4 regions of the Rossellomorea sp. ABR4_012 genome follow, and region 1 is predicted to be linked to each of the others. Evidence: riboswitches for the same ligand, from Rfam matches in the RefSeq annotation. Region 1 holds a riboswitch; each other region holds the start of a gene.
What was found. A riboswitch is a leader RNA that binds a small molecule or an ion and turns the genes downstream of it on or off. The one in region 1 is predicted to bind S-adenosylmethionine.
Positions count from the first base shown of each region.

Region 2: another riboswitch for S-adenosylmethionine. It lies ahead of ACXAFV_RS00625 (Na+/H+ antiporter NhaC family protein); the one in region 1 lies ahead of ACXAFV_RS04515 (O-acetylhomoserine aminocarboxypropyltransferase/cysteine synthase family protein).
Region 3: another riboswitch for S-adenosylmethionine. It lies ahead of ACXAFV_RS17140 (methionine biosynthesis PLP-dependent protein); the one in region 1 lies ahead of ACXAFV_RS04515 (O-acetylhomoserine aminocarboxypropyltransferase/cysteine synthase family protein).
Region 4: another riboswitch for S-adenosylmethionine. It lies ahead of metK (methionine adenosyltransferase); the one in region 1 lies ahead of ACXAFV_RS04515 (O-acetylhomoserine aminocarboxypropyltransferase/cysteine synthase family protein).

Region 1 is NZ_JBSWVK010000001.1:912,663-920,494, reverse strand. It holds gene ACXAFV_RS04530 (PDZ domain-containing protein) at 87-1,283, opposite strand; gene ACXAFV_RS04525 (S41 family peptidase) at 1,835-3,301, opposite strand; gene metX (homoserine O-acetyltransferase MetX) at 3,580-4,662, opposite strand; gene ACXAFV_RS04515 (O-acetylhomoserine aminocarboxypropyltransferase/cysteine synthase family protein) at 4,810-6,105, opposite strand; SAM riboswitch class I at 6,328-6,451, opposite strand; gene ACXAFV_RS04510 (trans-sulfuration enzyme family protein) at 6,660-7,796, opposite strand.
Region 2 is NZ_JBSWVK010000001.1:121,570-129,401, reverse strand. It holds gene ACXAFV_RS00640 (ABC transporter permease subunit) at 1-1,532, shown strand, start outside; gene ACXAFV_RS00635 (helix-hairpin-helix domain-containing protein) at 1,548-2,015, shown strand; gene ACXAFV_RS00630 ((S)-benzoin forming benzil reductase) at 2,211-2,966, shown strand; gene ACXAFV_RS00625 (Na+/H+ antiporter NhaC family protein) at 3,041-4,357, opposite strand; SAM riboswitch class I at 4,488-4,592, opposite strand; gene ACXAFV_RS00620 (MFS transporter) at 4,841-6,043, shown strand; gene ACXAFV_RS00615 (DUF2187 family protein) at 6,409-6,681, shown strand; gene ACXAFV_RS00610 (YpbS family protein) at 6,729-6,992, opposite strand; gene ACXAFV_RS00605 (alanine/glycine:cation symporter family protein) at 7,382-7,832, opposite strand, start outside.
Region 3 is NZ_JBSWVK010000004.1:210,681-218,512, forward strand. It holds gene ACXAFV_RS17130 (bifunctional homocysteine S-methyltransferase/methylenetetrahydrofolate reductase) at 1-411, opposite strand, end outside; gene metC (cystathionine beta-lyase) at 441-1,625, opposite strand; gene ACXAFV_RS17140 (methionine biosynthesis PLP-dependent protein) at 1,618-2,739, opposite strand; SAM riboswitch class I at 2,831-2,933, opposite strand; gene ACXAFV_RS17145 (tryptophan--tRNA ligase) at 3,062-4,057, opposite strand; T-box leader at 4,108-4,352, opposite strand; gene ACXAFV_RS17150 (metal-dependent hydrolase) at 4,407-5,033, opposite strand; gene ACXAFV_RS17155 (NUDIX hydrolase) at 5,115-5,750, opposite strand; gene ACXAFV_RS17160 (GNAT family N-acetyltransferase) at 5,801-6,727, opposite strand; gene ACXAFV_RS17165 (VanZ family protein) at 6,951-7,523, opposite strand; gene selB (selenocysteine-specific translation elongation factor) at 7,626-7,832, opposite strand, start outside.
Region 4 is NZ_JBSWVK010000001.1:1,311,993-1,319,824, reverse strand. It holds gene ACXAFV_RS06480 (gamma carbonic anhydrase) at 1-65, shown strand, start outside; gene metK (methionine adenosyltransferase) at 532-1,731, opposite strand; SAM riboswitch class I at 1,968-2,113, opposite strand; gene pckA (phosphoenolpyruvate carboxykinase (ATP)) at 2,484-4,073, shown strand; gene ACXAFV_RS06465 (lmo0937 family membrane protein) at 4,491-4,640, opposite strand; gene ACXAFV_RS06460 (GNAT family N-acetyltransferase) at 4,790-5,575, shown strand; gene ACXAFV_RS06455 (biotin transporter BioY) at 5,714-6,277, opposite strand; gene ACXAFV_RS06450 (CBO0543 family protein) at 6,356-6,886, opposite strand; gene ACXAFV_RS06445 (DUF2584 family protein) at 6,970-7,212, opposite strand; gene ACXAFV_RS06440 (alpha/beta hydrolase family protein) at 7,225-7,832, opposite strand, start outside.

The DNA of each region.
Region 1 (7,832 bases):
TTATATTTTAATGAATCCGACGTTTCTTAAGGTGTAAAAAAAGCTTGCAGATTTAAAATCTGCAAGCTTTTTGTATTTATATTGTTTTATGAAACCTGATGACGGTCCCACCCTGAAGCCTGATCGGCAAACAGGATGCCTAATTCATGGTGATCGCCTTCGTAAAGGGCACCTTGTTCGAAGCGATTTTCTCCGTTTGTCCCGAGAACCTCGAGTTTACAGTAGGCTCCATTTTTCTGGAGAGCTTCATAGAATTCTCTTTCTGTATATACGTCTGTTCCGTTCACCTTCAAAATGATTTCCCCGACCCCGAGGGATAATTTTTCAGCAGGTGAATGAGGAAGGATGGCGAGTATCATGACGCCTTCGGACTGTCTCTTATAGTAATAAGGCTTTGAATCTTCCGAAGACCGGTGGCGATACACAATCCAGGCACGGCCAAGGATGGCGATGACACCAGCTGCAACCGAAAACATCGGTGCCCAAAAGCCAGTAACTGCGAGCGTCAGGATAAAAGCTCCAAGCCAGAATACGCGGGAACCTGATTGCTTGATTGCGATTTCCGGAAGGGTGCTTTTCACAAGCTGCTGAAATCCGAGCAGGAATGGGACGCATAACAGCGAGTAACTCTGTGTGCCAAGCGTGAACACCGGCCACCAGTCGAACGGCAGCGACAGGTTACCTGTTGGAAGCAGCACAAACATCGGAACCAGCCAAAGCTTCTTGCTTTGATGAACACCGACCTTCAATCCCCGCTCGCTTTTGATCAGGCGGGGGGAAGTATATTTCCATCCGTTCAATTTGATGAGTATGCCTTCTATCAAAGTGAGCACCCCTGCAAGGACCATGACCGAACTTAGCAGCCCAAGGTTCAAATCTTCCAAATAACTATGTACATAAGGGATTTCCCAATCGAAATAACGGACCGTTACAAGAAGGAAATACGAAAATCCGACTGTGATGGCTGGAGACACAAGATGAAAGTTTCTAGTAAGTGCAAACAATACACTTAACGCCCCTATCAGAGTGAGGGCAATCACCGGGATAACGAGACCCGCTCCGATGATGACCAAAGAAAATAGAAGCCCTATTGTGATTCCATATGATAATAGGACACGAGTATCGTGATAACCGTCCAATAACCTTGTGTTAAAATCCTTCCGCTCTCTCTTAACCCGGTAATATCCTGTCAGAACCGCTAAAAAAACGGATAAAAATAGAACCGGGTGAAGAATGAACTTACCCAATGCTTTCAATACGTCCAATAACCAAACCTCTACCAATGATCCGTCCCCCCCTTCAAATCTATCGAATGATTGTTATCTTATATTTTATCAAAATACCAGGCTAAAACCTATTGCAATTTTTTTCTGATTCTATTACATTGGGGAAATTTCCGTCATGTGCAGTGGACAATCAATGATTTTTCGACAGCATCCCTGATATTTTCCCGGGAAATGATGTCGTATTTTCTGGTTTGGTTGGGGTTTTATGGGGTTGGGGTGCGGCTTGGTGGATGGTGCCTGGCTCAGATTGGCGGGTTTGAGCCAGGTTCAATTCGGGGTGTTTGAGCCTGGCTCAGATTGATGGTTTTGAGCCTGGCTCGATTCGGGTTATTTGAACCAGGCTCGGGGTTACGGTTGGGATTAATAGATTCGGTGCCTGGCACAATCGGGTGGTTTTGTTCCTGGCACAAAACGGTATAAATGTTCCTGGCACGAATCACTGCTTTTGTGCCAGGAACATTTCGCGGGTCACCCGTTCCCGATAGGTGTAGCAGTACACACTAAAACAAAAAGACCGCCTCCCGTATCGGGAAGCGATCCAGATCTGATTATTCGTTTGAACTCTGGGCCTTGGCAATGCGGTTCACGTATTCGATCGCTGCCTGCAGCTGTAAATCGTTCTTTTCGTTTTGCACTTGCTGATAAATTTGCGCTTGCAGGTGTTCAGCTGTTTTGCTGTCGATGATTCCGTTCACGTCCAGGCCTTGCTGGATCTGGAACTCCTTGACGGCCATTTCTGTCTTCTTGCTGTAGTAGCCGTCTGTGCGGTCGAGCATGAAGCCGAGTCCTTTCAGCATTTCCTGTGCATTCTTCACTTGCTCGTTATTCATTTCCAGCTTCAGCGGCTTTACGATTTGAAGAGGGTGAGCGTAATAGTAAGCCGGTTGTTTGACTGGAACGTCAGGCCTGATTCCCTTTTTGTGTATCCAATTGCCGTTCGGTGTAAGCCATTTGTACATGGTCAGCTTGATGTTGCTGCCGTCCCCCATCGGAACCGCCTGCTGGACCGTGCCTTTCCCGAAGCTCTTCGTCCCGATGAGCGGATATCCTTCTGTCTCCTTCAGGGCACCTGCCAGAATTTCGGATGCAGATGCGCTTCCTTCGTCGATCAGGACGACGACCGGATAGGCTTTCTTTTCTTTGTTGCTGGAGAAGGACTTCATGACTTCCCCATTTCGTTCCTGGATCTGGATATAAGGCTTTTTCCCTGTGACAAATTCCTGAAGGATCTGTTCGACACTCGATAATAGTCCACCAGGGTTGCCGCGTACATCGATCACCAGGCCTTCCACCTTTTTCTTTTCAAGTTCCGTCAGCTGCTTTTTAAAATCAACCGCTGTATTTTCAGAGAACGTCGTGATTTGGATGTATCCAGTGGAGGTGCCATTCACTTTTTTCACATCGGAATGAACGGTTTCGACCGGAATATCATCTCGTTTGACGGATACTTCAATCGGTTCCGAGACACCTTCCCTCAGCAATTCCAACTTTACTTTCGTGCCTTTATTCCCTCTTATCTTAAGAGTGGCTTCATATAAATCCAGGCCGTCGATGCTGCTGCCATCGATTTTGACGATGCGGTCATTCGGCTTCAGCCCCGCTTCTTCTGCGGGCGAATTTTTAAAAGGAGCAACGATGATCAATTTCCCGTCCATCATCGTGACCTCTGCTCCGATCCCTTCGAATGAAGAATCGAGGGCATCGTTGAATTGCGAAGCCGTTTCGGCGTTCATATAGACCGAATAAGGATCGTTCAAGGTCTTCAGCATCCCCTGAATCGCACCTTCCACGAGCTCCCCTTTATTCACGTCCTGAAAAAACTTTTCACTGATCAAATCATAGGCTACTTCCACTTTGTGAAGCTTGTCGTTCACCTCTCCATTACCATCGTACTCCATCAGCTCGTCCCCTGAGTCGGTGATTTCAAACATGGTGACTCCTCCGTACATTCCGCCTGCCCCGATCAGCATGCTGATCACAATTGTGATGATAAGCTTTCTGCCTCTCAACTCCATATTTCCCCCTCCAACTTGGTGTCATGGCTGATAAGAAAAGTGGTGGCTGCAAGATGGTTTGTCCTTGTTTCAGTCACTCATCAACTGACCGCCTTTATGTAATATACGGACGGCTCGTCCTGTCACATGAATGACCTGTACCTTAAACCAGCAGCCGGACACTTTAAAAAGCTCGGACCATTTTTAACAAAAAAGACACCACACAAAAACGCGCTTCTTCGCGGTGCGGTGTCTTTGCTTATTTAACTATATGCCGGAGGAGGACGGGTTATGATTCTTTAGCCGTTCACAACACGATTCGGTTGATATTTTTTCAGATGGGAAGAGATCATGCTTCCCCATTTCTCGAATTCTACTAAGAATCCGTCGTGCCCGAAAGCGGTAGCGACAAAATAATGCCTCCCTGACCGTACCTGGTTTGTGAAGCTTTCCAAATATTGAGGGGAGTAGATGAGGTCTCCTTCGTAGCTGATGGTGATCAGCTCGGTCGGGTAATTTTCCGCAATGTCATCCAGCGTACAGCCTCGGTTCCTGCTTAAGTCATGTGAATTCATGGCTTTCAGGAGCGTCAGATAGCTGTTCGGATCGAATCGCTTTGCAAGCTTCTGTCCCTGATAATTCAAATAGCTCTCCACTTGAAAACAAGACTGTGCTTCTTCACGTTTGAAACGGTCGTCAAAAAGCTGGGGGGTCCTGTAGGTGACCATCCCTGCCATCCTTGCAATCTCCAATCCTTTTAAAAGAGTGCCGCTGGCGTATTTTCCGTTTTGGAAATCGGGATCTGATTCGATCGCCTGGATGCCGATGTGGTTAAAGGCCAAGCCGTAATCGCTCAGGGCCGGTGTGACGGCAAGTGCAAATACTTTATCGATGTAGGAAGGATACATCATCCCCCACTCCAGTGCCTGCATCCCGCCCAAAGAACCGCCGATCACTCCATGAAGATGAGGAATCGACAGTTCCTTCAGAGCCAGGTATTGAGCTTTGACCATGTCTCTTACGGTGACTTTCGGAAAATCCCTTCCGTACGGCTGCCCGGTTGCCAGGTTGGTGGACCCCGGACCCGTGCTGCCGTCATTACCGCCTAAAACGTTAAAAGAAAGGATGGTGTACTCATCAGTATCAAGATACGATCCCGGTCCGATGAGTCCGTCCCACCAGCCTTTGCTTGCCAGGGTCCCTTTTACAATGTGATTTCCTGTGAGAGCATGACATATCAGGATGACTGGACCGCCTTCATTGCCGGTTTTTTCATAAACAAGCTCCACATGCTCCAGAGTGGAGCCGCATTCCAGTGTCAGGGATGGGATCGTAATGGAGTTTACTTCGTATCGGGTCGTTTTGGTGTGGGGATTCTCCATTCCGTCTCCTCCTTTTTTGGTAAGTGTTTTTGAGGGCAGGCGGGACGTTCAACCCGCCAAAGCCTCTATTTCAGATGGAACCTGAAGTGGTACTGGCATCGTGTGAACGGTCACACTGATGCGTCCGTTAACAAAATCAAGATCGGTTTAAACCGGGGAAGCTGCCAATGCCGCTTCGATGGCGCTATCCAGGTCTTCAATCAGGTCTTTGCTGGACTCCAAACCGACTGATAATCGTACTAATTCCTCGGTTACCCCGGTTGTGCGCAATTCTTGTTCGTTCAATTGCTGATGGGTCGTCGAAGCCGGATGGATGATAAGTGACTTCGCATCCCCGACGTTTGCGACATGTGACCAAAGGGTGATGTTATCCACAACCTTGCGTCCGGCATCCCTTCCACCTTTGATACCGAATACGACAATCGAGCCGGCACCTTTTTTCAGGTATTTCTGCGCCAGTGTATGGGACGGGTGCTGGGCGAGTCCCGGATACGATACCCACGCAACGCCGCTGTGCTGATCGAGATGCTCGGCGATTTTCAATGCATTTTCTGTATGTCTTTCGATTCGCAGGTGCAGTGTCTCGAGCCCCTGCAGAAGAAGAAACGCATTTTGCGGACTTAGGCAGGCACCGAAGTCACGCAGCAGCTGCACCCGGAGTTTCGTGATAAAGGCTGCTTCGCCGACATCGATTCCAAAACGGATTCCATTGTAGCTTGGGTCTTCTTCTACAAAGCCGGGGAATTTTTTATTATTCCAATCAAACTTACCACCGTCGACAACGAGCCCGCCGATCGCTGTACCGTGACCGCCGATCCATTTCGTGGCTGAATGGATGACGATGTCCGCTCCCCATTCAATCGGCTTGGTAAGATACGGAGTGGCGAATGTGTTATCGATGATGAGTGGAATTTCATTGTCATGAGCGACTTTCGCAACAGCCTCGATATCGAGAACGTGAAGGCTCGGATTTCCGATCGTTTCCGCAAAAACAGCCTTCGTTTTCGGAGTGATCGCATTCCGGAAGTTTTCCGGATCGGACGGATCAACGAAGTGAACTTTAATGCCGTACTTCGGAAGCGTCGTGGAGAACAGGTTGTATGTCCCGCCGTATAGGTTCGTTGCTGCGACGATTTCATCCCCTGCCCCGGCGATATTCAGGATGGACAGCGAAATCGCAGCCATTCCGGAAGAAACGCCAAGTGCACCGATACCGCCTTCCAACAGGGCGATCCGCTTCTCAAGAACATCCACCGTCGGGTTCATGATACGGGAGTAGATATTCCCCTCTTCTTCTAGGCCGAATAATTTCGCAGCGTGCTCACTGTTATCAAAAACGTAAGATGTCGTCTGGTAAATCGGCACTGCACGTGAACCTGTTGCTGGATCCGGCTCCTGACCGCCGTGTAGAAGTAACGTTTCAACATCGAATGATTTTGTCATAATGAATTCCTCCTGGTTTTTGTTTGTTTGGTTGCCTTTGGCTTTCTGGGTAAGAGTATTTGGGATGTTTGATGTTTACTGCTCGGTTTGTCGGTCGAAATACGAGATGTTGGATATGCATCTCGATTCACCGCGCCTGCAATCAATCTAGGAATTTTTAAAAGAAGAGGAAAAATCAAAAACCCCCTTCCTAAGAAGAGGGTCTAATTAATAGGGGTCCTCCTCTTATCTTTCAGGCAGTCTGCCTGCAGGAATTAGCACCTTTTCATGTAATCGCAAGTCTTTCGCGAACATGAAGGTTGCCGGGCTTCATCGGGCCTAGTCCCTCCGCCTCTCTGGATAAGAGCGATTTAGTTGTCTTTAAGTAGTGCGTTGAGATGAATTATAAAGGCTACTTCACTCAACGTCAAGGGTGTTTTCAGATTTTTTTAATTATTTTGTTTTTTGGCCGTTCCAATTTCATTTAGGATAGCCTGTTCATACCGCTATTGGTTTCTGTGCAAGACTTCGCTTTTTGCTGGAAGTTGGTGAGCCACATTCCTTAAAAGACAAAATTAGTTAATAGATTTTGTGATTGCTTCGTTGAACTGGGTTACGATGTCTTCTGCGTCTTCGATACCTAACGATATGCGCACTACATATGTGTTTATGCCCAACTTTTCCTGAGCTTCTTTCGGCAGTGCCCGATGTGAGGTTCCAAGCGGATAGGAGACGGTCGTTTCTACTCCGGCAAGGGTCGGCACAATCTTGATCCAACCGAGTGATTTGAAAAATGCACTGATGTCACAGGACGGGTCAAGTTCGATTGTCACGATGGCTCCATGGCCTTTTTCAGAAAGATTGTTTGGATAGTACACGTTTTTCACATGCGGGTTCGTTCGTAAGTTTTCAGAGAGTACTTTCGAATTATGAGCCTGTGTGCTCATTCGAAGAGCGAGCGTCTTTGCCCCTCTTGCCGTTAACCAGGCCTCGAATGGACTTAAGTTGGACCCAATGTTGACGACTTTTTCCTTGGCCTTACTTACTAATTCTTCTTTCCCTGTTACGACGCCTGCGGTGATATCGCTATGTCCGCCGATGTATTTTGTGGCGCTGTGGGCAACAAGATCGACACCTTCAAGATAAGGCTGGCGCAGATATGGCGTAGCGAATGTGTTATCGATAATCGTTTTGAGGTTATGTTTTTCCGCAAGCTCGACCAGCAGTGGAATATCCTCCACCCTCATGAACGGATTGGTTACCGTTTCGCTGTATAGCAGCTTTGTCTGAGGCGTGATGGCCTGCTCGATTTCCTCACGTTTGGTGAAATCAACGAAAGTTGTCTCGATACCGAAGCCTTTCAGTTCCTCTTTCAGCATATGGAAGGTGCCTCCGTACAGGTCTTCCGCTGCAACGATATGATCGCCGGTTTGTACGACCGCAAGCACGGCAGCAAGGATGGCCGACAAACCTGAAGACGTCGCCACCCCTGCAGGAGCACCTTCAAGGGCCGCCACCATCTGCCCAAGTTCATCCGTGTTCGGATTTCCCGTCCTTGTGTAGAGGTAAGGCGATTTGCCTTCATAGAAACCTTCAAGCTCTTCCAGAGATGTGAATGAAAAAGCTGAAGTCTGATAGATTGGCGTGGTTTTGCTGCGGATCTCCTCGGTACCTTTTAACTGGCTATGTACGACTTTCGTTGTGAATTTCATGTATGTCATCCTTCCTCTTTTAACGATTGTATTTAG
Region 2 (7,832 bases), 790 kb from region 1:
AGTTTACGGAACTGGGAGATGAAAAAGTCTATCTTGCACCCATGATTACCCTCTCGATCATCCCGATGATCTCGTTCTTTCGTATTCTTCTTCTGATAACAGAAGAAGAACTCTTAAAGCCTCATATTGAATTTGCTCAGAGTAAAGGCATGTCCAAGGGAAAAATCCTGTTGTCCCATGTATCTAAAAATATTTCACCAAGCCTTTTTTATCATGGAAAAATCATCATTTGGGGAATGCTTTCAAGCTTATTTGTCATTGAAACCATTTTTAATATGAGAGGAATCACATACTATATCGTGCAGGATTTCAGGCCGATGGTCATCGCCATTTCGCTCATTCTGATTTTCACGCCTTTCTTCGTTGTTTATCAGGGTGTATACCTGTGGGTTAATTCAGCCAGTAATGAAGATGACACCAAGTATAAAAAGGACAAAACAAAATGGACTGAATGGCGGATATGGGGATGGCTTGCTGCCATCAGAAAATTGTGGTGGCAGCATATGCACAACCCTAAGTTTGCTTTAGGGTGCAGTGCATTGTTTATTATGATTATGTATAGCTTTCTCTACCCGTTATTTAAGGAGAATCCAATCCATTACATTAAATATCTGAAAAATGATGAAGGCCGGATTGTTTCAGGTCCTCCGCATGAACCGTCCGACCAAATGATCCTTGGATCGGATATTTATGGGTACAGCATTATGGATCAACTGATTGTCGGGGCGAAATATACGCTGCTGTTTGCTTTGATTGTTGCCTTATTACGGGTCATAGGCGGATTTTATTTAGGAGTGTTTTATCATTTTCATCTAAAAGAAAGAAGGAAGAATTGGCTCGATCGGCTGATTGATTCCATACACTTTCTTCCACTGAGTTTGATTGCATACCTGCTGCTTAGACCTGTTTTATGGGGATTGCCCGTACTTGGTTGGGATAACTCAATGTTTGAACGCCTTGTGTTTGAAGCAATGGTCCTCACGATACTCGTACTGCCGTTAACCACGGTATTAATCGGAAATGAAATGAAGCTGATAGGGAAAAAGGATTTTGTGCTATCTGCGAAACTATTGGGAGGGAGCAATAAGCATTTGCTTTGGACCCACTTATTCCCTCATCTTGCACCGAGATTGTTCATTATCTTCGGCCACCAGTTTATTCAGACTCTATTGATTCTAGTACATTTAGGCTTGTTCCACCTATTTCTTGGAGGGACCATCATTTCGGGTGGAGATATGCCAGATCCCCCTAAATCAGGGACCTTTGAATGGTCAGGCTTAATAAGCTCAGCCAGATATTCACTGATGACAGGGAAATATTGGATTGTCATGGCTCCCCTGGTGGCATTTATGATCACCATTATAGCGATGCAGCTCATTGTTCAAGGAGTAAAGGAAATCCAGCAGCAAAAGGTGGGCGTGCTGATAAACAATACCCCTATCAAGAGCAAACACAAATCAATGAAAAAGAAAGCGTACCATCCTGTAATGGGAGATTTTCAATTGACAAAGCAGCAGACGTATAAAGGATAGAAGGAGTTGAAAGATATGAGCAATAAAAGTCCTAAACTTCCTTTGACAGATGAGGAAAGAACATTACTTCGCCGAGCGAAAATAAAACTAAGCATGGTAAATCAGATTACTCCTGAAGAACTGAGTGAAAGACTGGAAATCCCCTTTGAAAGAGCCAGATACCTGGTGGGAATGTCCATTTTCCAACAGATTCCTTCCATCGGTCCGAACATGGCCCACAACGTAGTCGAAGACTTACAGTTCTATTCTTTTAATGATATCAAACAAGAAAAAGGAGAAGACCTGATCAACAACCTCGAAAAGAAGTACGGGGTGTGGATGGATCCCTGTGTAGAAGATTCCTTGAGATGTGTCGTCCACCATGCAAGGCACCCTGACAGTGAGAAGAACTGGTGGGATTTTACCTCAGAAAGAAAAGCATATCGGGAAAAATATGGCTACCCTGACGACCGGCCGACAAAGGCCTGGGATGAGGGGCGTTAAGGTATATTTAACCCCAATGGGCTTCACTTTTAAATGGTGAAGCTCTTTCATTAGTTAGCTATAAAGTTTATTTTAATAAATAACGGAATCTAGCTGCTGCACGGAAATCAACAGCGGTGTACAACGAAAATCAAAAATTTTTGTGATTCAAAGCGTCTCCTATATAATCAATCATATAAGAAAGGAGAGGATCACATGGATTATGCCATTGTTACAGGCGCCACCCGGGGGTTGGGGGAGTCAATCGCTAAGCTGTTCATTAAGAAAGGGATTTCGCTTATTAACATTTCCCGTTCGGATAATGACGCATTAAAGGAAATGTGTGTTGGGGAAGGAGTCTCCTACGAGTATATCCAATGCGATCTTTCCAATCCAGGAGAAACAGAGAGCGCAGCACAAAAGGCGGGAGAACAAGTATTTAAGTCGGATGCTGACCGGATCTTCTTGATTCAAAATGCCGGGGTCGTGACACCCATCAATCCTTCCGGGCAGGTTGAGAACACGGATCTTGAAAAGAGTGTGAATGTCAATTTGCTATCTCCTATGATTGTTACGAATGAAATGCTGAAAGCCTCCCAAGGTTCAGAAAGCAGGCTAATCATGGTCAATGTGAGTTCTGGTGCCGGGAGCAGACCTGTTTATGGATGGAGCACGTATTGTTCCACGAAAGCCGGGATCAATATGCTGACGGAAACCGTAAGTCTTGAGCTTTCAAAAAAGGGCAGTGCACATAAAGTGATTGCGTTCAGCCCTGGGGTAATGGATACGGATATGCAGGGAACCATCCGTTCTTCTTCAGAAGAAGCATTCGCCGATGTTGAAAACTTTAAGCGTTACAAAGAACAAGGAATGCTTAGGGACACGGATACAGTAGCTGAGGTCCTCGTAAAGCTTGTGACCGAATCGGATGTTGAAACTGGTAAGCTATATCATGTGAATGACTTGTTATAAATTCAATGGATATTATTAAAATAAACAAAAAAAAGAGACAAACCCGATAAATGGGTTTGTCTCTTTTGTACTTATTATGAACGTGCAGTGCTCGGCTTAGGTGCTTTTGATCGTGTAAACTTCGGTAGTGCAAATCGAATCGCAACCAACCCGCATACTGCTGTCAGGATCGGATAGAAAGCATATGGAATAACACTTAATGGCGAGATTCCTGCTGTTTCTGCTACTAATAACGCTTGTGCTCCATATGGGATCAAGCCTTGTACGGAGCAAGAGAATATATCCAGGATACTTGCAGACTTACGAGAATCGACTCCATAATTCTCACCGATTTCTTTCGCAAGCGGACCTGCAATGATGATAGAGATCGTATTGTTTGCCGTACAAAGGTTTGTTGAACTTACAAGTCCGGCCGTCGCCAGTTGTGCCCCTTGTGGAGAGCGGATCTTGCGGGTGGCAAGATAAAGCAGCGCCTGTATTCCGCCATTATAACGGATTAGTTCAACCACACCTCCGATAAGGACGGTCAAAATCACAATTTCAGCCATTCCCGTCATTCCATCGGCAATGCTTCCAAAATAGCTGGAAGGAGTAAAGCTTCCATCGGCAAATCCGATGATTCCAGAGAGCACGATCCCTCCGAATAGCACGACAAACACATTCAATCCTGCAAGTGCGCCGATGATGACTCCCAGATAAGGGAGGATTTTCACCCAGTTAAAGGCCTCGGTATCAACCGTTGACTGATTGCCTGCCGTAATAAAGTATAAGATCACCATCGTTAGAATAGCTGCTGGCAGAACGATAAAGAAGTTCACTTTGAATTTATCTTTCATTTCCGTTTTCTGCGTACGGACGGCTGCAATCGTTGTATCAGAAATGAATGAGAGATTGTCACCAAACATCGCACCACCGATGACCGTAGCCATCGCAACAGGCATGGCGATGTCCGTACCCGAACTGATTCCTACACCGATCGGCGCAAGTGCCGCGATCGTACCCATTGAAGTACCCATGGATAATGAAACAAATGCTGCAATTAAAAATAATCCAACGATCAGAAGGTTTTCCGGAAGTACAGATAGAGCCAGATTCACCGTTGAATCAACAGCGCCCATTTTTTCAGCGACTCCCGAGAATGCTCCTGCTAAAAGGAAGATGAAGACCATGATCATAATATCAGGGTGTCCGGCCCCTTTGGCAAAGCGTTCCACTTTACTATTCAGGGAGTCCTTTCGGTTCATGAACAACGCCACTACAGCTGCGATTATAATGGAAACTAATACTGGGAATGCGTAAAAATCTCCTGAAATGATCCCCGCACCGAGGAAGAGTGAAACAAATATGAGTAATGGCAGTAATGCCAGAAGATTTCCTTTTTCGTTAAACATTTGAACAACTCCTTTGACAATTGACTAGAATGGATTGCGATGGTAATAACCACGATATGATTAGTACCTTGCTGGATAAAAATAAAAACCTCTTCCCGATAAGAAGAGGTTCCCAATAAAAGAAACACTCTTCTTATCTTTCAAGCAATATGCTTGCTGGATGTGGCACAGCACTCGTAAGGAGTCCGCTGCCGAGACATCGTAGGGCCAGTCCCTCCGTCTCTCTGGATAAGAAGAATACGTCATATTCATTTAAAATTATACTTACATACTTTAAGGCGTTTAAGAGGAAAAGTCAAACGGAAATTTGTTTGTGTTCTGTACTATTCGTTCAAAAAAAATTTCCAGCCATCGTGATTTAGTTCCATAGAGCTTGAAAGCAATAGGGTTTATCGGCTGTTGAATCATTTTTATATAGGCTATGGTTTATCCATAAAAAGGAACGGCTTTATTTACAATCTTCTAAAATAGGGCTAGTATTATATGGATAAAAAACATCTGGAGGATACGGAAGTGGAAAGAACGATACGCAATCAAGTCTTTACCTTGCAAGGCTTTTATTTTTTGACGTTTTTTGGTGTGGGCAGTCTATACCCGCTTTTAAGTGTGTATTTAAGTGAAAGTGTTGGATTGAATGGATACCAGATCGGGACCATCATGTCGATCGGCCCCATTATGATGATATTCTTTCAGCCTATCTGGGGAATGGTGAGTGATACGACGAATCGTCCGACACAGGTGCTGGCCTTTACTTCATTGGTTGCCGGGATGTTTGCCCTTGGGTATGTAGTGACCGACCTTTACTACGGACTCCTTCTGATCGCGATTCTGGTTGCTGTTTTCCAGAGCGCGATCATACCCGTTTCAGACAGTATCAGTCTGAAGTACACAAGTAAAGTGCGATATAATTATGGAAATATACGATTATTTGGATCATTGGGCTTCGGTGTTGCCGTGTATGTGATGGGAAAACTGTCAGAAGGTTTTATCGGCCCGACCATCATTTTCTACGCATTCTTCGTTTGCCTGGTCATGTCGGCTGTGCTGGCTTTCCGTTTTCCTAAGGAACGCGCCTCTGCCAAACTGGATTTGAAAGCGGGAATGAAGGAATTATTTACTCTTAAAAAGTTTTTGATTTTCTTGGCCGTCACTTTCATGGTGTTCGGTCCGAATCTGGCTAATAATACGTACTTTGGTTTATTTGTAGAAGATTCAGGCGGTACATATGCGGGAATCGGACTCGCTTTCTTGATTGCGGTACTGTCTGAAGTACCATTTATGAGGGTTGCAGGTAATTGGATTGACCGGTTCGGTTTGTTGACCGTAGCGGCTTTGGCAGGGGCGGCTTCCATGCTCCGCTGGCTGTTCTACTTTACGGAACCAAGCCTCTTGCTCGTTTACAGTTCTGCTGTCATGCAGGGCCTTGCAATCGGACTGTTTGTTCCGGCTGGACTGCGTTATATAAGAGAAATCACGCCTTCTCATATCACGGCCACAGCCGTCACCATTTATTCTGCAATCGGAAACGGCCTTGGAAACTGGTTCAGTACGTTCGTCGGCGGCTTCATTCTTGAAACATTTTCAATCTATGCGGTCTATTTGTTCTTTGCACTCCTATCCTTGATAGGTATTCTCCTTTGTTTTATTTTGATGAAGGAAGAGAAGAAGCAGGCACTGGCCTACTAATCTATGAGACGTTTTCTGAAGAGAAATCTTTGGGAGGCGTCTTTTTTAGGAAAAGAAGATTTCAGATCAGCTATTTATGATCCCTCATTATCCTGAAATAACTTCATTCCTGAAAAGGGTAAATTTTTATAAAAGTACGTTCGCTTTGCAAGAAGCGTTATTTGGAATAGAAAACGGAGACCGAGAGGCTTTTGAAAATGGGATGGCTGGATATAAAAAATAATTTCAAAAAAATTTTTTCGTTAAAGGTTTGAATTTTCTCAATAAGTGGTACAAGAAGAAATAAGACAATACGAATCAATCAACTAAACACTTAAACATATATACAATCCAACAAACTAAAAACCATAAAGGAGATCATTCCAATGAACAACAACTTCTTGTACTCAACAAATAATGCAAACCTTGGAGATAAGATTGAATTTAAACGTAAGAAGCAAATCGTTAACGGTGTGGTGACTTCTTTACGAGAAAACACGGTCATCGTCAAAGTGAAAAATGATGCTGCTAAAAAGCTGGACCTTCCTGATAACCAGACGGTTGTCGCTCATAAAAACTATGTAATCGTTGAACGTGCAGAAAACGAAACTCAGCCGGTGTTCGTATATGATGGCTGGAACAGTGCATTAAAAGCATAATAAATGAAAGGCTGACCTCCGATTATCCGTGGGGTCAGCCTTTTTGTTTATTGTTGATTCAACCTGCCTGCATATTCCTCGACCATTTCGGTGGTCACTAATTTCCGCTGGGGCACAACTCCCTGCCGTGCGAGGGTATTGATTTTCTGTGTTGCCTCATTAATCCGGTCCGTGGAAAAAGCCTCGCCCGCCTGACACAGCTTCACGGCTTCATCGATAGCGTTTTCTCTTTCTTGGTCCAGCACCATGAATTTCTGTACAAGTTGATTTTGCTTTGTTGAATGCTTTGTGATGTCTTTATGTACACTCATGTTCTCATTCCTCTCAGTAGAAATGTTCTTGTCCTTATTATGCTTTTTTATGGGTCAAATGGCAATGCTCCATTTCAATCGTATGATTGGCACGGTCTAGGGAAGTGGTTAGGATTTAAGGGCGTATTCCTAGATATATGGGCGAAATTCGGATTATAAGGGCGGAATTTTCAATTTAAGGGCGATATGTCAATTATAAGGGCGAACGACCGATTTTTCGACAATATCTGCGCTCGATTAGCCACTTCTCTTCTCCTGAGAGTCTTCGTCTTGCAGTCCAATTAGCAACTGGGACAAGATGACTCCAACATTATGAGATTTAAAACAACGAATAGAAAAAAACAGGCTCCCATAACGGTGAGCCTGTTCTTGAAATTCATGAATTAATTTTATTCATTAACTGCTCTCTTTCGTACTTCTTCACCACGTTTCGGCCAGCTTTCGACTCCTTTTAAACCAGGAATGTCATCTGCATAGAAGACAGGATCCAATCCTTGCCTGCGCTGGTCCATATAGTTGTTCAATGCTTTAAAGGCAATAGGTGCCAGGATCCCAATGGCAATCAAGTTTGTAATCGCCATCAGGGCCATTGATAAGTCAGCAAGAGCCCAAACGATATCAAGGCTTGCCATCGAACCGAATACGACCATACCTAATGCGATGAAGCGATAAATGAGAAGACCGGTTTTACTATTATTGATAAATGGAAGGTTGGCTTCTCCATAATAGTAGCTTCCAATGATCGAACTGAATGCAAATGTAAAGATCGCAATGGCCAGGAAGATGCCTGCCCATGATTGAAAATGTTCAGACATAGCTGCCTGCGACAGCTCAATACCT
Region 3 (7,832 bases), on a different contig from region 1:
GCCATCAACCCCTTCAAGAAGCAAACAGTACAGCTGTTCCCGGAAGCTTCTTTTGATTTCCTCAATGGAAATATTTTGCTTGATCGCTCTGATTCCACCAATGGTCCCTACAACATAGGTGTGGTCCCCTGCCGCCTTTTTAGAAAGTCTGGCGGCTGCTGTATTGATGTCTTTAACAGAATCCTCCAAACCGTAACGTGAAAGTTTTTCGTAATTGGCTCCATAGGTGTTGGTCTGAATGATATCTGCTCCTGCTTCAATATAATCTCTGTGGACCTTCATGACTTCATCAGGGTGTGAAAGATTCAACTCTTCAAAGCATCGATCCACCCCGTATGAATACAAGAGAGTCCCCATGGCTCCGTCTGCTATCAATATCCTATCTTTCAAAGATTGTATGAGCGGTTTCACACGATCCCTCCTTTTCAATAATAACCCTGTTATAAATTGATGACTTTTATTATTGGATCATCTTTAAGTGCATTCAAACCGTGTTCAAGGTCCTGAATAAGTTCATCAGCGTTCTCCAACCCTACTGATAACCTCAGCAGACCGTCTGTGATTCCGCGTCTTTCTCTTTCCTTTTCCGGCATGGAGGCATGAGACATTTTTGCCGGGTATGAAAGAATGGATTCAACTGCACCTAAGCTCACTGCAAACACCGGAATATCTACCTGCTTAGTCAATTTCCTGACTTCTTCTTCACCTTTTAAGCGAAAGGATAAGACAGCACCAGGTCCTTTTGCCTGCCGAACATGGATTTCATGCCCTTTATGATAGCTCAGTCCTGGGTAGAACACTTCTTCCACTTCATCTCTCGTTTCAAGAAAGCGGGCAATCTTAGAGGCGCTTTCCGATGACTGCTTAAGTCGGACATGCAATGTTTTGAGGCCTCTTATCAAGAGCCAGCTGTCTTGCGGTCCCAAAACAGCACCAAATGAATTTTGCAAGAAGGAAAGCCTCTGGGCAATTCTCTCGTTACCGGTCACTGCGAGTCCGGCAAGTACATCACTGTGACCTGCAAGAAACTTGGTTGCACTATGCAAAACTACATCTATGCCAAGTGATAAAGGCTTTTGCAGAAGAGGGGTCATGAATGTATTATCGAGAAAAGTCAGGCACTCATTGGCTTTTGCCAATTTTACGATCCCTTCAATATCTGTAATGTTCAGTAATGGATTTGAAGGGGTTTCAATGTAAATCACTTTTGTATTTGGTCTGATCGAACGGGCCACCTCATGAAGATCCCTCATGTCCACAAAAGAATACTGAATACCAAATCGGTTCAATACCTCTGTGATTAATCGATAGGTGCCCCCATACACTTCTTCCGAAATGAGAACATGTTCCCCCTGGGAAAGCAACAGGAAACTCGTAGAAATGGCTGCCATGCCTGAAGAAAACGCAAATCCTTTTACACCGCCTTCAAGTTCTGCAATCGTGTCTTCCAATGCTTCCCTGGTTGGGTTTCCAGACCGGCTGTAATCATATGATCCAAACCGGTCAAAATCACTCTGATGAAAAGTGGTGGCGTGATAGAGGGGGGTAGAAACCGCTCCAGTTTGTGCATCGTATCCGTGAGAATGAAGCAGGGAAGTTTGCTGTGAGTATGTTTTTTTACTCATCTATAAGCACCTCTCCTTTTAATTGATTGAAAACATTCTCCAAATCTGAAATGATATCTTCCACATTTTCAATACCGACCGAAAATCGCAAAAGACGATTACATATGCCGAGTTTATTCCTTTCACATTCAGGAATATCTGCATGAGTCTGGGTTGCAGGATACGTAATAAAACTCTCAACACCGCCAAGACTTTCAGCAAACGTAATGACCTCTAAATTCTCAAGAAAAGTTCCGACCCATTCCTCCTTTGAAATCCGAAAAGACAGCATCCCGCCTCTGCCGGTATAAAGGACATCAGTAACGCAATCATGATTCGTCAGATACTCTGCAATTTCAATTGCATTTTTTTCGTGCTGGGCCATACGTATGCTAAGTGTTTTCATGCCGCGGAGTAACAGCCAGCAATCAAAAGGTGAAAGTACGGCACCGATCGAATTCTGAATGGTATAGAGCCTCTCTCCCAATACTTCGTTACTGACGATGACCACTCCGGCGAGCACGTCATTGTGACCGCCTAAATATTTTGTAGCACTGTGAACGACTATATCAGCACCTTCTGCAATTGGCTTTTGCAGGATTGGTGTGTAAAAAGTGTTATCAACGATCATCCATAACTCGTTATCCTTAGCGATGGAGGAGACTGTTGAAATACTGGTTTCATTCATTAATGGATTGGTTGGCGTTTCAAGGAATATCGCTCTGGTATTTTCATTTATCTTTTCTACAATGCGACTTTCTTCATGAGTATTCACGAAATGAAACCTGATACCGTATTGATTTTCATACTGCGAGAATAATCGATAGCTGCCTCCATATAAATCCTGTGAAACTATCAATTCGTCTCCCGAAGAGAATAAACTAAGAACTGCTTGAATAGCTGCCATTCCTGAACTGAAGGCAAAAGCTCTTTTTCCCTCTTCTAACAGAGCGAGTGTCTCTTCTAAAATGGACCTTGTTGGATTTCCAGTCCGCGAATAATCAAATCCCGTCGATTGACCGATGCCCTTGTGCTGATAAGCTGTTGACAAGTGAATGGCAGGGCTTATGGCTCCTGTCCCCACATCCGTACGATTTCCTGATTGAACGAGAATTGTATCGATATGTTTTTTCAATTTTGTCTCTCCTCTTCTTTTTATTACACGAAAAGGGTATAAAAGAAAAAACCTTCTTATTGAAATAAGAAGGTTTCATCGATCATTCTCCCTCTTATCGTCCAAGTTGAATTCAACTTGCTGGAATTAGCACCATGCCAAGGCTGGTTGCTGAGGTGTCATAGGGCCAGTCCCTCTACCTCTCTTGATAAGAATCTATTTGGTTATATAGAAATCATTGATCACTTTACTAAAATAACTTTCCCATAACTTACATCATACTTTATTAAATGTCAATGAAAATTATGAATACTTTTAAAAATACATTAACTTTTCTATTGGGTTATCGTATGCCGATTTTTATTTTCACTTCTTCCAAAAACGGTCTGGTTTTCTTTCTTGCTTTTTCCGCCCCTGCCATTAAAATTTCATTCAGTTTGGCAGGGGATGCCATTAGTTCATTATACAGTTCACGCGGCTCTTCCAACCGGGAATTCATGGCTTCAAAAAGCTCTTTCTTCGCTTCGCCCCATCCGATCCCGGCTAGGAAACGATTTCTCATTTCTTCTGTTTGAACTTCTGTTGCAAACTCTTTATATAACGAAAAAATGATGGATTCATTCGGATCTTTCGGTGCCTCAGGCGGGGTGGAGTCCGTCTTGATCTTATTGATCAACTTTTGCAGCTTTTTCGGCTCCTCGAATAACGGAATGGTATTGTTATAGCTTTTACTCATCTTGCGTCCATCCAACCCAGGAAGCACGGAGGTTTTTTTTTCAATGGCATATTGAGGCATCGTGAATGTTTCGCCATAAGTATGATTGAAACTTTCAGCGATATCCCTTGCGATTTCAACATGCTGTATTTGATCCTTTCCGACAGGGACAATCTCGGTTTTGAAAAGAAGAATATCCGCAGCCATCAAAATCGGATACGTATATAACCCCATATTTACGCCTGTGTCCGCTTCTCTTCCTGTGTGGCCATTTTCCTCGACAATGGATTTATAGGCATGAGCCCGGTTCATCAATCCTTTGGGAGAAAAACATGCTAAAATCCAGCTTAATTCAAAAATCTCTGGAACATCTGATTGCCTGTAGAAGATTGCTTTTTCCGAATCGAGCCCCAACGCTAACCATGTTGCTGCAATTCCCCGGCTGAGCTGGTTCATTTCTTCATTGTCGTGTATTTTCGTAAGTCCATGATAATCCGCTACAAAATAAGCAGGCTGATAGGTTTCGTTTCCAGCCAGTTCAAGTGCTGGTTTTATCGCACCGATATAATTCCCCAGGTGCACCCTGCCTGTGGGTTTGATCCCTGTTAATACTTGCTTTTTCATCACTTTCATTCCTCCCATTTTCTTTAAACACAAAAAGGGCTTCCAGTCCAAAAAAGGACGGGAAACCCGTGGTGCCACCTTCATTCGTTCACAGCCGTGAACGCACTTAGCTGTACAGAGGATCCTTCCTCGATACATTGTCCCTTGTATCGGTGAGACTTTCCGCCAAAACCTACTTTCACTTTCAGTCTGGATGCTCAGAAGCCCATTCAACTATTTTCACACACTGATTCTCACCGGCCATCAGCTCTCTGAGGTGTTTCAACAGCTTACTTTTCTTCATCATTGCACATGTTATTTGTTTGTTTCCAATATTTTATAGCAGAAGAAAAATTTGGTCAATGTATTTTTAGATTTCTTTTGAAGTTATAGGGAGAAATAATTTAACTCCTCTTTTGTTAAAAGGAAGGAATTTCATATCTCCGACTAAGTGACTGACATATCCTAGCATACATGCTTCAAAAATACCTTCAATCATCAGCGAAGATTCGAAGTATTTTGCTATGAATCCGAAAAAAATCAATCCAAGCAGGGAATGGGTATAACTCCGATGTGAAACGATTGAAGCGATTACTATGTAAATTCCGAGCAGCCATAACCATATTTCATTAAGATGCCAGCCAGCTGCAATCACCCCGATTCCTGTAAAGGTCAGCATCCTTCTCTGGGTAATCACCGTTGAAAGCAGTAAGATACCGATGCCGTACCCCATACCTATCCATTGTTTCCTTCCTTGCTCTTCCAGAAAACTGTACACCATCATCATAAAACCAATTACTTGAGCCACGGCCCGAATCATCTTCGGTGAAAAGGTAACCTTATTACTGAGCTTGCCATCGATATCCATGTCCGGCATCAACCCGGAAATTCCACCGACTGTCACAAGTACGGCTGTCGTGCTCAGGTCCGATCCCATTGAGTTGGCTGTGATAAATCCTGCAGCTGCCCCCGCTGCCATATGTGCTGTTCCGTTCACAACTCTCCTCCTAATTCTATATACAATACTGAATTTACTATGATAGAGGATTTAATGTGAAATGAACATGGGAAACTTGAATTATTTTTCCAGAAGCTCCATTTTTACTCTATATATAATTTCATGAAAATATGAAATTGGATGGGCTACAAAATCCTTTAATGAAATGTTTCTCTTGATGTATTCCTTTTCTGAATGTTCATTAATAGTAAATCCTTCTGAACTGACTTCAGCTGTTTCATTGAATATTAGCTGTTCAAAGTTTCGCAGAGTCGTACGAAAGATTCCTGATAATTCATCCACTTGAAGAGTAAAACTTTCAAAAGTGACTGGCTTTGTAAATAAATATACATTCGCTAGCTCACGATCTAAAATACCTCCGCCTTTCAACTCTTCTTTAATGACGCCAACAAAAGTGAGGTCATTGAATCCAATGTCCAGCCCCAATTCTTCTTGAATCTCCCTTACACCATCTTCAATCCATTCATGTGACAAAATATGGCCAGCAGCTGTGATATCCAAAAGGCCGGGGTAATCTTTCTTTCGATCACTCCTCATTTGAAAATAAATATAGTCTTCCCCTCTGTTTTCATCATGATGAGCCAGCCAGCAGTGGAACGTTTCATGCCAGTACCCTTTTTCATGGACTTTAGATCTCGTACTCTCTCCTAATCTATTGTAATCTCTATCAAAGATAGATAATTTTTCTTCGTTCATTTACCCGTCTCCTTCTACATGGTAATCGATAACTTTGAAACTCTGACACACTATGTATTACGAAGCCTCCAATATGCATCTATGAGTTCTTCCACAGGAATATTATCAATCTTCATCCCAGATACGTCACTGCCCTGAATAGAAACACCCTTCAAATTGCAGTTAGAGAACCTGGTCCCTTGAAGTTCACACCTTTCAAAGCTCAAGGAATTTCCTCCTTTACCCAAATCAGTATCACAAAAGTGAACGGCACCAAGTGTCACATGGGCAAATTGGCTATTTGAAAGATTTAAATCTGCGAATAAAGAATGAGTAAAATTGATATTTTGAAATTTCCCTTCACTCACATTACAATTATTCACGTGACTACCCATCAGATTACTATTACTGATCGAACTTTCTTCAAAGCTCACCCCATAGCACTCAGAGTGACTCAAATCACATTGTTCGTAAAGCCTTCCGGAAAGGTCCTTTTCCATTAAGAGGCTCTTGTCTTCTACGTTCATTTCTATCCTCTTCTCGTAGCAATATTCGTCTTCAGATTTAAATGTTGTCTGATAGCCGGCTTTTTCGTAAAAGCGGTGATTGTTTTTTTGCCTCACAGATGTTTCAAGATTCCATATTCTCACGTCCGGAAATTCTGTCTCAATCAATTCAATCACCCTGGTTCCAATGCCTTTCCCCTGAAAGTCAGGGTGTATGAAAATGCGATCTATTCTTCCGTAAGATGTACCTGAAAGGGTGACGATGATTCCCCCAGCTATCTGTTCCTCAACTAAAATCTTGTAAACTTCCAATTCACGTATCATATACTTGTTCTTTTCGACAGAAGCGTATCCAGGCGGCTGTATGTTGTAATCCACTGCGTACTTTTCATTATCCAGCCATCTAACAGCCTCTTCATCAAACGATATTCTCTTTATTTCAGTTAATAATGAAGCATCTCCAAGGGATGCCTTCTCTATTGTTATTTCCATGTATGTTCTCCTTTGAACTGATATCCTTTCAATATTAACATAATTTTCTAACAACACATACAAGGCTCTTTTCTAAATCGACCATGTAAGTCCCACCGATTACAGGAATGAAACACCTTTGTACTTGAATTTCATGAATAAAGAACAAGAAAACATAGGAAAAGTGAATAAAAAAGAGAGCATAAACCCAACCCTCCGTTAGGTATATGCTCTCTGACTTCTATCATCTATTTAATTTACCATTTAACTTCAACACTCTGTACATGAAGCCCCCTATGATGAATAAAATGCCGCCTAGAAGCGATCCCAATGTATTCATCAGCCAATCATCAATATCTGTTGACCTTCCTAAAGGAAGAAAATATTGAGTCAATTCGATAAAGAATGAAAAGAGTGCCCCAAGAAACGTCACCTTCAAAAGGATCGCTCTTTGGTGGCGCATCCACCAGCTTGAAAAGAAAGCGAATGGCACAAATAGAAAAACATTGGCTAATAAGTTACGGATCGGCACTTCTAAATGATTCCGATAGAGAAGGTTCAGTTTCAGATTGGAGAAAGGCTCCATGTTGGTATGGCCTTTAACCCCGCCGTTCATTCCTCCGTCACCAATAAATGGTGTGAGGGTGATCAAGCATATACCGCCAATGGAAATCGAAAGCAATAAAACAGGAAGGAGGTTCATCCACCTTCCCTTACCTCTTTTCTTTTTCCATATGGAGACGGCTAGGATAGAAGTAATGGTAACCAGTGCAAGTATGGGGATCACCCATCCAAATGCGCTCCATAATTCCTGCATCGTACGTCTCCTACTTTCTTACCTCGTATACTAAGATATACAATTGTATGAGTACATTTATACCACAATTCCCGGAAAGAAAACATATCCCTGTTATTCTTCTTAAAAAATCCATTTCCTCTCTTCTTTAATTCTGACTGTATATCCTTCTTTATCCAGTCTTTCTAAAAAAGGAATCATGTATTTTCGCGATAAGCCCAGGGCCTTTTTCGCTTGTGCTATGTTAAAAGTGTGGTCCGTATGGTTCATCAACAGTTCGATTGCTTGCACGTAGTTTTCATGAGTATAAGCGTATTTACCATCCAACGC
Region 4 (7,832 bases), 400 kb from region 1:
TGAAACGCATTTCACGGGAATACGCAGAGAAAGGACAGTATTATAAAAGCATCAAACCATTATAACTCTTATACTTGTGATACCCCAACCTGAGTGAGATTACTCGTGTTAAATTACGGGATGGGGACATACGCGATGCAATTCCTTCAGCTTCCTTATGAGGTTGCCACTGTGAATGGTGCCTGTTTGTTCATTTGGATGTGATCGGTTGGTTTGGGAGTGGATTGATTTTGGATATAACTGAGAATCGCTACTTTATGCTGGATTGATTTTAGATTTAGCTAAGCTTCTCTTGTAAGCGCCTGGCTCGATTCGAGGGTTTTGAGCCAGGCTCAACTTTTCCGCAAAGATATCTGCCGTTTTACCGTTTTATCTGCCAAAATTCCGATATATCTGCCATTCTTCAAAATACGACAAATTCTGCGCAACTACCACTACCACTACAACTACAACAACTAATCCCTCTCCTCCACCCCAGCCATCAAAAAAACCAACACCCCTGAAAGAGTGTTGGTTTTCTCATACCTGTTTTTACTTAAGAGCTTCAGCTTTCAATACATCAGCTTTGTTAGTACGCTCCCAAGGAAGATCAAGATCGTTGCGGCCGAAGTGTCCGTAAGCAGCAGTCTGCTTGTAGATCGGACGGCGAAGGTCCAGCATCTTGATGATTCCTGCAGGGCGAAGGTCAAAGTTATCGCGTACAACATCAACCAATACATCCTCAGAAACTTTACCTGTTCCGAATGTATCAACTGAGATGGATACAGGCTGTGCTACACCGATCGCATACGCTAATTGAACTTCACATTTTTCAGCAAGACCGGCAGCCACGATGTTTTTCGCTACATAGCGGGCTGCATATGCTGCAGAGCGGTCAACTTTCGTCGCATCCTTACCGGAGAATGCACCGCCGCCGTGACGTGCATAACCGCCGTATGTGTCAACGATGATCTTACGGCCTGTTAGACCAGCATCCCCTTGAGGTCCGCCGATTACGAAGCGGCCAGTAGGGTTGATGAAGTATTTTGTCTTTTCGTCGATCAGTTCTTTCGGAACAACCGGATCGATGACATACTCCTTCAGATTACGCTGGATCTGCTCAAGTGAAACTTCAGGGTGGTGCTGCGTAGAGATGACAATCGTATCGATGCGAACAGGCTTATCATTCTCATCATATTCAACCGTTACCTGAGTTTTACCGTCCGGGCGAAGGTAAGGAAGAATTTCTTCTTTACGGACTTCCGTTAGCTGACGGGATAGTTTATGAGCAAGTGAAATCGGAAGAGGCATAAGCTCTTTCGTTTCGTTGCAGGCAAATCCGAACATCAGCCCCTGGTCACCAGCACCGATAGCTTCGATTTCTTCATCAGACATTTGTCCTTCACGTGCTTCAAGCGCTTGGTCTACACCTTGAGCGATATCAGCAGATTGCTCATCGATGGATGTCAGAACTGCACAAGTTTCAGCATCGAATCCGTATTTCGCACGTGTATATCCGATTCCACGGATCGTTTCACGGACGATTTTAGGGATGTCTACATACGTATTTGTTGTGATTTCACCTGCAACAAGCACAAGACCTGTTGTCACAGATGTTTCACATGCTACGCGGGCATTCGGGTCATTCGTTAAAATGGCATCAAGAATTGAATCAGAAATTTGGTCACAAATTTTATCTGGATGTCCTTCCGTTACGGACTCAGATGTAAACAGACGACGTTTTGTTGACATTAAGGTTCCTCCTTAAGCATATTTGCCGATTTTCACCGACAAAACATTTAAACAGATACGGTACTCATTTCCCTAAGTAGTATGAAGTAAACATGGTTTTTTTATAAGGCATAAGAGAACGTCCTTATATAAAAACATGAGTTTTATCACTAATGCTCCACTATAAAATAGAAAAAACCCTTCCTCGGGAAAAAGTACAAAGAGGAAAGGTTTCACATTATAGCCGCGCCTTTTCTCTCTTATCGTTCAAGGTTGTCCACCTTGCCTCAGTTTAGCACCTTCGCTTAATGGGATCCTTCCTTTTAAAAGAAGGACCAACTATCTATTTAGCAGGTTGCTGGGTTTCATAGGGTCTGCTCCCTCCACCAGCTCAGGATAAGAGTATCCGTTCAAGGTACAATAATAACGTTAACACCAAAGAGTGTCAAATATTTTTTAGTATGTAAAGATTAACAGCAGGTATCTCTATTTACCGCTATTGACAGTACTTTGGCTGACATCCGGATAGGCAGCTGACATTTATATAAGAAGAAACATGGAAACGTGGGTATATGAATGAGGAATTTCCTAAGGACAAGCATAAACTGCTTAGATAGGGGAAAATAAGTTGCATTTTTAAAGGAAAATGTTACAAGTTTAAGTCACATTATAAAAAAGCACTAAATAGTATAGACTAATAAATTAATTGTGTTATACTATTTTTGAAAAGAACAACAAAGTGGTATTTAAATTTATATAAAGGAAGGGTTCTAATGAATTCAGTGAGCATGTCTAGTGAGTTAACAGAATTACTTAGCGGTCAAAATATCAAAAATCAACTGTCTGTTTCACAATTAGTGGAAAGAGTTCTTCATAGAAATGAAGGCGTTTTAACTTCTTCAGGTGCAGTCAGAGCTGAAACTGGCAAATATACAGGGCGCTCTCCTAAAGATAAATTTATTGTAGAGGAGCCTACTACAAAAGATAAAATTGATTGGGGAGCTGTTAATCAGCCAATCTCCGCTGAATCATTCGATAAATTATACCATAAAGTCCTTGCATACTTAAAAGAAAAAGAAGAAGTATTTGTCTTCAACGGATTTGCAGGTGCAGATCCAAAACATAGACTTCCGATCCAGGTAATCAATGAATTTGCGTGGCATAATCTATTTGCACACCAGCTGTTCATTCGCCCGGGTGCGGAAGAGTTAATCTCTCACAAATCCGAATTTACGATCGTATCAGCTCCAAACTTTAAAGCAGACCCTGCTGTGGATGGTACAAATTCTGAAACATTCATCATTGTTTCTTTTGAAAAACGCATCGTCTTGATCGGTGGAACGGAATATGCAGGAGAAATGAAGAAATCGATCTTCTCCGTCATGAATTACATGCTTCCTGAAGCAGATATCCTTTCCATGCACTGTTCAGCAAATGTAGGGCGCGAAGGCGACGTTGCACTATTCTTCGGTCTATCCGGAACAGGCAAAACGACATTATCAGCAGATCCGAACCGCCGTCTGATCGGGGACGACGAACATGGCTGGTCACCAAATGGCGTTTTCAACATCGAAGGCGGCTGCTACGCGAAATGTATCGGACTGACTCGTGAAAAAGAGCCTCAAATCTTTGATGCAATCCGCTTTGGATCCGTGTTGGAAAACGTTGTTCTTGATGAAGATTCACGCATTCCAGATTACGAGGATAACAGTTTAACAGAAAACACGCGTGCCGCTTATCCGCTTCAAGCAATGGAAAACATCGTGGAGCCTAGTGTTGCCGGCCACCCTAATACAATTGTATTCCTGACTGCTGATGCGTTCGGCGTCCTGCCTCCAATCAGCAAACTGACGAAAGAGCAGGCAATGTATCATTTCTTAAGCGGTTATACGTCCAAATTAGCAGGAACAGAGCGCGGCATCACTTCACCGCAGGCAACATTCTCTACTTGCTTTGGTTCTCCATTCCTTCCGCTTGCTGCCACTCGTTACGCAGAAATGCTTGGGAAGAAAATTGATGAGCACAATGCAGAGGTTTACCTCGTAAACACTGGTTGGACCGGCGGAGAATATGGTGTGGGTAACCGCATGAAATTGTCTTACACACGTGCAATGGTACAGGCAGCATTAGAAGGTGAACTGACAAACGTTGAAACGGAAACAGACGTAATCTTCGGATTGAACATTCCAGTAAACGTGCCAGGTGTACCTGATGAAGTGCTTCAACCGATTAAAACATGGTCAAATGAAGATGCGTACAAAGTAAAAGCAACTGAACTTGCACGCCAATTCAACGAAAACTTCAAGAAATTCACCAACGTACCTGCCGAGATCGAAGCAAAAGGCGGTCCGGCTGTAAATTAATCTCGATCGATCAAGGACTGATCAGTCAGACACTTCCTTAGTGTTTGACTGGTCTGTTTTTTTGTTTTGGTTGAGTGATTTAGTATGGTATGGTGACTTGGATCAAGAGTTGGGTTTTAACGGCAGCATCGTGGCCACTCCTCAACTGATTGCACATCTGTATCTCATCTGATGAATGATCAAAGTGAATTTGTTCTTCAATTTTAGTTGTATCAACGGAAATTAAGATTTCAACAATTTTTCGGATGTGGCAACGTTTTTTAAGATTTATCAACGAAAAATTTCATTTATCAACGTTTTTTCGAATTTATCAACAATTCCACACAATACGACAAATTCCACATCCGCCGAACTACTTCCATTCCCATCCCCGTTTCATCCAAATAAAAAAAGAGGATTGCTCCTCCTTTTAAATAGCTATAAGCCTTTCTTCCGCCCTGTAATCAGATTCCATAAGAACACGACCACGGCAATGACCAATAATATATGGATGATGGCTCCGCCGATCTTGAAGATCAGTCCTAATAACCACAGGACAACAAGTATCCCGATGATGGTCCACAACATGTTTACCGCCTCCTTCATCATGTATTGTTGCTAACTTTCCCTATATCTCAATTTTTAAAACAACATCAACTTTTTTTTGAAAATTCTCCTTTACTAAATATTATAAATTTTGGTAATATATCAATTAAAACTATAAAGGGGATAGGGAAATGATCAGAGTATTAACCCAGGCAGATGATGAACAATGCCAGCAGCTGATACAAGCACAGCCTGCCGAAAATTTGTTCATCATCGGAGATATTGAGGCATTTGGCTATGAACAGGATTTTCAAACCATTTGGGGTGATTTTGACGAAAATGGAAATCTGAGAGGGATCCTTTTAAAATATAGAGAAAACTTCATTCCGTACTCCATAGGAGAATTCGATGCAGAATGTTTCGCTGACATCATCAATCACTGCAATGATTTTAGCATCATGTCAGGTCTAAAGGCAGTCACTTCAAAAGTGGAGCCTTTTCTAACTAGAGATTTTCAATCAAAGAGGCAGATGTACTATGCAAAGTTGGATAACAGAGATTCCTTGTCAAACGAGGAACTGACTCATGTTGAAAAAGCATCCATCGACGATCTTCCTAAGCTTGTCGAGCTTCTCAACTGTATTCCTGAGTTCAGCGGTGGAAATTTCACTGTTGAGAAAAGAAAGCATGGTATGGAAAAAGGAGTAGCACGCAGCTACTACATTGAAAATGGCATATTTGTTTCCTCTGCTTCCACTACTGCCGAAAACAGCATGTCAGCGATGATTGTGGCAGTCTGCACCCACCCTGATCACAAGAAAAAAGGCTATGCAACCCAGTGCATGACAAAATTATGCCGGGATGTGCTGCAAGAAGGCAAGGAGCTCTGCCTCTTTTATGATAACCCTGAAGCAGGCAGGATTTATAAGAATATCGGCTTTGAGGACATCGGTCATTGGATGATGTATAAATTTTAAGCTTAAGCGGGATTGATTTTGATTGAGGATGAAGGAAGAAGGTTGATTCTTGTAACGATTCACGTTTAACACCACACAGACTAAAAACTGATTAAGAAAAAAGCCGGATCTCCTTAAAAAGAGATCCGGCTTTTTTGATTAAGCTGCCGCTTTAGCACTGCCCTGTATCAATTTCGCCTGTACTAGACGTTTTCTAACCGTAATACCTATCCAGCTGGCCAGGAATGCTTTGATAAGCCCGACTACGATAAAAGGATATACTCCTGCTGCCATAGCCTGTGTCCAGCTTAGATCGGCCACATATTTCAATTGGATCGTACCAAGTAACAAAGTGACAATCATCCCTGCTGTGTTCGCAACCATGGCCATTGTCAGATTAAATTTCGTCTTTTCTAAAATCAATCCTGTTATAAATGCCGCTGCAATGAACCCGAAGATGTAGCCTCCGGTAGGGCCGACCAGTACCTGTGCTCCGCCGCTGAATCCCGCAAAGACCGGGACCCCAACCGCTCCAAGTGCGGCATAGCCTACCATGGCAAAGGCTCCGTATCTACTTCCAAGGATCGTCGCTGTAAGACCTACCGCCAATGTCTGTCCGCTGATGGGAACAAGCGGCAGCGGAATCTCAATCTGCGCAAAAATTCCCGTTATCGCAGCAAAAATACTGCATTGGATGATCATTCTTAATTTTTCCCCATTCATTCATCTTTCTCCCCTTTTAAGTAAACTCTCAACAAGATAAAGTTAACACAATTCTCGAATTTCGGGAAGAACATTCTTTTATCTGAAAATTTTTTCCACGAACCAGCGAATCAAATATGACACAACAAAATATATCAAGAATGACCACCAAGGATTCCAATGATAAGCCTTGTAATAATCAAGCCATCTGAAAAATGGCTCACTGATGAACGATGCACCGCCCGCTAACACGATATTTGCTATAAAGAATGCCTTTCCCCGTGGAAAGTAAAAATAAAGGAGCATATAGGTGACCGGAATCAGTGCATAATCGAATAAATAGGCTTTCGGGTAGACTGGCAAAAGTTCTGTCGGATATCCCCAGAATCCCAATTCAAATCCTACCCCATCCAGGTTTGCTGCTACAATGATCCATACGAGTCCAAAAAATAGAATTTTCGGCAGCTCTTCACGATTCACCAATTTTATAAAAATCAGCCAAAACATGATTATCACCGCAACAATCAACCACCACTTAAACGTGAGAAAATTATATTCCAGCCAATAGTCAACGTTCAACTTCGAGGCTTTCAACAATTCATTGTGTACACTGTCATATTTTTCAATCATCCGCTTACCTCAGTTTTTTTACTAGTATGAGATGTATTTCCTGTAATTATTAGCAAATAAAAAAGAACCTGATAACCAGGCTCTTAATTGGTTCTATTCAGCGATATCAATTTATAAAAAATCGTTGTCTTTCCTTCATGCCACTGGATTTTCTCTATTCGTGCGTAACCCCTCGAGTGGCTTTTTTTTGTCGTCCGTATTTCAATTGAAGTATGCATCGGGTATAAACGGTAGCCCATTTTTTGCAATTGAAAAAGGTTGTCTTCTGTTCTGACCTCTTTTCCTTTCGTGACAAGCATGGTATTAAGCTCTAGTCCCATTCCCATGGTCATTCCCCTTTACTTCTGTTTTTTCATCCAATCACAAAGCATAGTGACAATTTCACGGTTTTTCAGAGGAGGAAAATAATGCGTGAACTCTGAAAAATAATAAGATTCAACGGCTTTCCCGGCCTCTTTCAGCCTTTTTTCTAATCTATATGCATGATCAATTGAAACGTTGTGATCTTTTTTTCCGTGAATAATCAGGACAGGAGCTGAAATTTCTTCGATTTCATACAGCGGGGTCCGCCACTCATAACGTTCGGGGTATTTATTCGGGCTGCCGCCGATCACCCTTTTCATCATCCTGCGAAGGTCTTTTCGTTCTTCATAGGTCAGGGACATATCGGATACTCCTCCCCAGGTGACGATGGAAGTGACGTCTTTTATTTCAATGCCGGTGAAGAGTGCCATAACCCCTCCCCTGGAAAATCCGAATACATGGATCCGCTCGTTATGTACTCGTTTATACTGACTCAACAGCTGATAAGCGGACAAAGCATCTTCACGGTCATCCCCCGCAAAGTCTTCATTTCCTTCCCCTCCACGGTTCCCACGGTAAAATGGGGCAAACACGATAAACCCTTCCTGGGCAAATTGGGCGATGCGCGCAGGCCTTACCATCC